Linked DNA regions of Methylomonas sp. 11b. The protein of the gene in region 1 interacts with the protein of each later gene in a pairwise test. Links are inferred from orthologs where the notes say so. Each region holds a gene or a part of one and is shown in the gene's direction. Other genes may lie near its edges.

Region 1 (3,000 bases):
AAAAATACTGGTGGATGGCGATCAGAAGCTGGCAAAAAAACACGCCGCTTTGTTGCCGCATCTCCAGACCTTATACGGCTTGTATAAAGTGATGCGCAATCAGCGCGAGTTGCGCGGAGCCATGGATTTCGACACTCAGGAGACCAAGATCGTCTTTGGGCCGGAGCGCAAAATCGCGGAAATCGTGCCTTTGCAGCGCAACGATGCCCATAAGCTGATCGAAGAATTTATGATCACTGCCAACACGGCGGCGGCGAAGTTTCTGAACAAGAAAAAAATGCCGCGCCTACTGCGGATTCATGATGGCCCAGGCCCGGAAAAATTACTGGCGCTGAAAACCTTTCTAGGCGAACTGGGTTTATTTCTGGGCGGCAAGGCTCAACCCACGCCATTGGATTACATGCATTTGCTGGAGTCGGTAAAGGAGCGTCCCGACGCGCATTTGATTCAGACCATTTTACTGCGCTCCATGTCGCAAGCCGTCTACAGCCCGGAAACCAAAGGCCATTTCGGTTTGGCGCTGGATGCTTATGCGCATTTCACCTCGCCGATCCGACGTTATCCGGATTTGCTGGTGCATAGGGCTATTCGGCATTGTCTGGCCGGCAAATCCGTGGATAGTTTTTATTACACGCATCCTGACATGGTGTTGTTGGGCGAGCATTGTTCGGCGAACGAGCGCCGCGCCGACGACGCCACCCGCGATGTGGTGAGCTGGCTGAAATGCGAATACATGATGGACAAGATCGGCGAAGAGTTCGACGGCTTGATTTCCGCTGTGACCGGTTTTGGGTTTTTCGTTGAATTACAATCGATTTACGTGGAAGGCTTGGTGCACATCGCCTCCTTGGTACAGGATTATTTTGCCTTCGACGCCAGCAAACACCAGTTATACGGCGAGCGCACCGGCGTGCGTTACCGCTTGGGCGATATGGTCAAAATTCGCGTGGTGCGCGTTAATCTGGACGACAAGAAAATCGATTTCGAGTTGATACAGTCGGGTAAGAAAATCGCCAAAACCAAGTCATCTTCCAGCCGTAAAAAAGTTGCAGCTAACAGCAAAACTGTTAAATCAGATAACGATAAAAAAGCCCCAAGTAAGCCAAAAGCCAAAAGACGCCGTCGCTCATGAATTTAACCCAATTGTTTGGCATTCATGCGGTGCAGGCCGCGTTGGATTATTCGCCACAGAAAATTCGCCGTGCCTGGATCGATAGTCAACGGCAGGATGTGCGTCTGAAGCAAGTGATTGACGATCTAATCAAGCTTGGCATCAATCCGGAAAAAACCGAGCGCAAAAAACTCGAAAAGATGGCCGATGGCAAAAATCACCAAGGCATTGTGGTGGCTGTGGAATTGCCGGCGATGCGTAGCGAAGACCAACTTAAGCAGGATGTCGAAGCGCTAACCACTACGCCGTTTTATCTGGTGCTGGATCAAGTGCAAGATCCGCATAATCTTGGCGCTTGTCTACGCACCGCCGATGCAGTAGGTGCGCATGGCGTGATCGTCACCAAAGACAATGCCGCCGGGATTACGCCGACGGTTTGCAAAGTAGCCAGTGGCGCGGCGGAAACGGTGCCGGTTTATCAGGTCACCAATCTGGCCAGGGTACTGCGCTGGTTGAAAGAGCAGAACATTTGGATCATGGGCGCGGCCGGCGAAGCCGAGCAGACCGTGTTTCAGACGAAGCTGGATATGCCCCTGGCGGTGGTGATGGGTACGGAAGGTACCGGCATGCGCCATTTGACCCGTCAGCATTGCGATTTTCTGGTGAAAATCCCGATGGCCGGGCAGGTGGAAAGCCTGAACGTATCGGTGGCCGCTGGCGTATTGTTGTACGAAGTGTTTCGGCAGAAACTGCTTGCTTAAACGGCATGAAGCGCATTTGCTATGTCTCGGCGGCTTTGCTTGCTAGTGCGTTAAACACGATGGCTTATGCCGAAATCGATGCACGAGCAATTGCCTTCAATTGTCGGAATTGTCACGCCGAGTCAAGTTTGGATGCCAAAAGCTCTATCCCTTCGCTAAAAAGTTTATCCGCTCAGCAGATCCAGCAGGCCTTGCTGGATTTTAAATACGACAAAAAGCCTGCCACATTGATGCCGCGTTTGGCTAAAGCTTATAGCGATGCTGAACTTGCGGCTGTTGCGAAATTCTTGAGTCGCAATTAGTGGCAGGCTTATCCCGAAGACGTTTTTTGCAAGGCATTGCCGGCTTGGGAGCGGGCGTTCTTAGCGGTTGTGGCGGGGTGCCGCTCCGTAGTGGCGGTAAAGCGCATGTCGTTGTGGTCGGCGGCGGCTTCGGCGGCGCGACGGCGGCGAAATATCTGCGTTTGCTGGACGCGAATATTCAAGTCACGCTGATCGAACCCAAAGCCAAATATATCACTTGTCCCGGCAGTAATTGGCTGTTTGCCGGTTTGGCGAACCTCGACCAATTGACGGTCGATTACCAGGATTTACAAGACAGATATGGCGTCAAGCTGTTAGTTGATCGCATTAGTAGTTTGGACGCTGCACAAAGGCAATTGCGCTTGGCCGGGGGACAAAGTGTCACCTATGACAGGTTAATCATGTCGCCCGGCATAGATTTTCGCTGGGATGCGATGGCCGGTTACGATCAGGCTGCCGCAGAACAATTTCCGCATGCCTGGCAGGCCGGTCCGCAGACCTTGCTGTTGGCGCGGCAACTGCAAGCGATGCCCGATGGTGGGGTGGTGTTAATCGCGGTGCCGGCCGATCCTTATCGATGCCCGCCTGGCCCTTACGAGCGGGCAAGTATGATGGCCTATTGGCTGAAACAGCATAAACCGCGTTCGAAAATTCTCATTCTCGATGCCAAGCGCAGCTTTTCCAAGCAAGCGCTGTTCGAAGCCGGTTGGACGAAACATTACGGTTACGGCACCACCAATAGCCTGATCGAGTGGCTTAGCTTGGCCGATAATCCTTTGCTCCAACTAGATAAGCAGAATAGGGTACTGACTAGCGAATTCGGCGA
Region 2 (2,868 bases), 3.6 Mb from region 1 along the record:
ATGCTTGCTTGAAGGAAAAATGGCTTGGTTCGCTGGGAGAAAGTGGGAATGGACTGACAAACGTTATTGTAAGGGACACTTCAAGCCGATAATCCGTGAGCGAAATGTACTTGTCACTAGCCCATCCCTAGAAATTTTAATATCGGCAGCAACAGATCGATCACCAATAGTTCGACGTGTTGCGGGTGAAATGCTTATTCGTGAGCTAGCGAAAATTGGTACTGAGTCTTTAAAGTTGGCACATCTGCTTGCGTCTGACAAATCACCATCAGTGGCAGAGCGTGGAAAGTTTGCATTGAAAAGATTGAAAAATTCTGATTTATGAATTACGTCCCTTAATTCCAACGTTCACCGGCTGCTTTAAGTTTGATGGTGTTGAAAAAGTCCTTTTGAGAGAAAAACACTATTCGATCTTAAATATTAATGAATAAAAACAATAACTCGAGAACAATGCTGCTGGAAAAGCCGGCGTAATTTTGCCAAAAACCTACTTATTCAACACAATCAGTTTTACTGCTGTCGGTACACGGAAATCTTTGAATGTCGCAAACTGGCCTATAGGCGCTGGAGTACCCCAATTAAGCAATCCCGCTAAGATTAGCGACAAAACCCTACCGACTTTCCGAAGGTCAACTTATGCAAACCCCCTCAAACAGACTCTACTGCACTGCCCAAATCCGTGAAGCCGAGCGGTACGCGATCGACGAACTGGGGATTCCGGGCCGGGAATTGATGCGCCGGGCTGCGTACGCGCTATTCGAACAGTTAAGACAGCGCTGGCCGGAACAACAAGCAGTCACAGTGTTTTGCGGCGCCGGCAATAACGGCGGCGACGGTTACGATGTTGCGACCCTTGCCTTGCAGGCCAATTTTCAGGTAAGCGTTTATGCCTTGGCCGATCCAGACGGTTTACCGGGTGACGCTCTGAGTGCCTATCAAGATTTTTTACAGGCTGGTGGACGTGTCAGCGACTTCGAAGCCGGACAATCCAAGCTGCAAGGTGTCATAGTCGATGCTTTGTTCGGGATCGGTTTGAGCCGTGAGGTCGGGCAAGATTACGCGTTAGCCATTGCGGCGATCAATGCCTCCCGCTGTCCGGTGATTGCGGTGGATGTGCCGTCCGGCTTGCACGCCTACACCGGCTCGGTACTTGGGTGCGCAGTCAAGGCTGATGTGACGGTGACCTTCATCGGTTTGAAGTGCGGCTTGTTTACCGGCGAAGCAGCCGAATATTGCGGCGAGATTATTTGCAGCACCTTGGATATCGACGCTGCTGTGTTGGCGGCGATGCCGCCGTTTGCGCTGTTGCTGGAAAAAATCGACTTGCCGCGCCGCGCGCGGATTGCTCACAAAGGTCGTTTCGGGCATGCGTTGTTGATCGGCGGCAATCTGGGTTATACCGGGGCGATACGTTTGGCGGGGGAGGCGGCCTTGCGTTCCGGCGCCGGTCTGGTTAGCATCGCCACCCGCGCATCGCATAGCGGGTTGATCAACATCGGTAGGCCGGAGTTAATGTGCCACGGCGTGGAATGCGGCGAAGCGCTACATGCCTTGCTGGAGAAGGCCAGCGTCATCGTGATTGGTCCCGGTCTGGGCCAGGACGATTGGGCCAGGGAGATGTTCGGCGCGGCGCTGGCCATTGACAAGCCGTGCGTGATCGATGCCGACGCCTTGAATCTGTTGTCCTTGCAACCCAAGCGGCGCGCGAATTGGGTATTAACGCCACACCCCGGCGAAGCCGCGCGCTTGCTGGGCTGTAGCGCCGGGCAAATCTCCGCTGACCGCTTTGCGGCGTTGGCGGATTTGCACAGTCAATACGGCGGCACTTGTTTGTTAAAGGGTGCCGGTACCTTGATTACCTGCGGCGACACGGTCTATGTCGGCACTACCGGCAACCCCGGGATGGCTAGCGGCGGCATGGGCGATGTGTTGTCGGGTTTGATCGGCGGCTTGCTGGCGCAGGGTTTGAGCTTGGATGAAGCAACGCGGCTGGGTGTCTATGTGCATGGCGAAGCCGCCGACAGTTTGGCTTTGGAATTTGGTGAGCGTGGCTTGCTGGCCGGCGATTTGCCGGCACGAATCAGGAAATTATTGAATTAATGAACATTACTCTGGAAACCCCCGAAGATACCGAAGCGCTGGGTGCCGCACTCTGGCAAGCACTGCCGGAAAAATGTCTGCTGTTTTTGTACGGCGAATTGGGTGCCGGCAAAACCACGCTGGTCCGGGGCTTGTTGCGCGCCGCCGGTCATCAAGGTGCCGTGAAAAGCCCGACTTACACCTTGGTTGAAGAATACGAAGTCAACGGTCGGCGTTTGTTTCATTTTGATTTGTATCGGTTGAAGGACCCGGAAGAGCTGGAATGGATGGGCATGGACGATTATCTGAATCAAAACGCGTTGTGCTGCATCGAATGGCCGCAAATGGGCGCGGGGTTTTTGCCTACGGCCGATCTGGAAGTAAGGTTGAATTATTTTCAGCAACAACGTACCGCTGAAATCAATGTGTTAGCAAAAAATCGGCTAAGCGATATAAAACTAAACTGGAAAAACAATAACCTACTGCTATAATTTCAACGAAGTTGTCACTAGTGGAAATGTGGGGTATGCAGCAGATGTCTAAAATTTTCTGGATATGGGGTTTGTTATTGCCCACGTTTTCCGCATTCGCGGCTCAGACTGAGCTGGGTGCGGTCACTTATTCATCGGCCAATCAACTGCTGGTCAATTTGCCGAGCACGGTCAAGCATCACGCGTTTGTGTTGAAAAGTCCCAATCGTCTGGTTGTGGATTTTGTCGATGCCAAAATGGCGCAGGGTTTGAATCAACCTGCCGCCGATCATCCTTTGTTCGGCTTTGCCCGGAGCGC

What was found. Proteins that work in one complex are often made in the same cells at the same time.
Region 2: the proteins of rlmB (region 1) and METH11B_RS0106590 interact in binary tests that used the Escherichia coli proteins (3 or more experiments, as listed by UniProt). The link is inferred for Methylomonas sp. 11b from one-to-one orthologs.

What each region holds. Positions count from the first base shown.
Region 1 is NZ_KI911557.1:5,070,719-5,073,718, forward strand. It holds rlmB (23S rRNA (guanosine(2251)-2'-O)-methyltransferase RlmB), read left to right. Parts: upstream 1-1,128; coding sequence 1,129-1,872; downstream 1,873-3,000. Other genes in the region: rnr (ribonuclease R), read left to right, coding at 1-1,132; METH11B_RS0124290 (c-type cytochrome), read left to right, coding at 1,878-2,174; METH11B_RS0124295 (NAD(P)/FAD-dependent oxidoreductase), read left to right, coding at 2,174-3,000. UniProt on the Escherichia coli protein: Specifically methylates the ribose of guanosine 2251 in 23S rRNA.
Region 2 is NZ_KI911557.1:1,422,015-1,424,882, reverse strand. It holds METH11B_RS0106590 (bifunctional ADP-dependent NAD(P)H-hydrate dehydratase/NAD(P)H-hydrate epimerase), read left to right. Parts: upstream 1-636; coding sequence 637-2,100; downstream 2,101-2,868. Other genes in the region: METH11B_RS0106580 (N-acetylmuramoyl-L-alanine amidase), read left to right, coding at 2,615-2,868; tsaE (tRNA (adenosine(37)-N6)-threonylcarbamoyltransferase complex ATPase subunit type 1 TsaE), read left to right, coding at 2,100-2,570; METH11B_RS0106595 (hypothetical protein), read left to right, coding at 1-325. UniProt on the Escherichia coli protein: Bifunctional enzyme that catalyzes the epimerization of the S- and R-forms of NAD(P)HX and the dehydration of the S-form of NAD(P)HX at the expense of ADP, which is converted to AMP.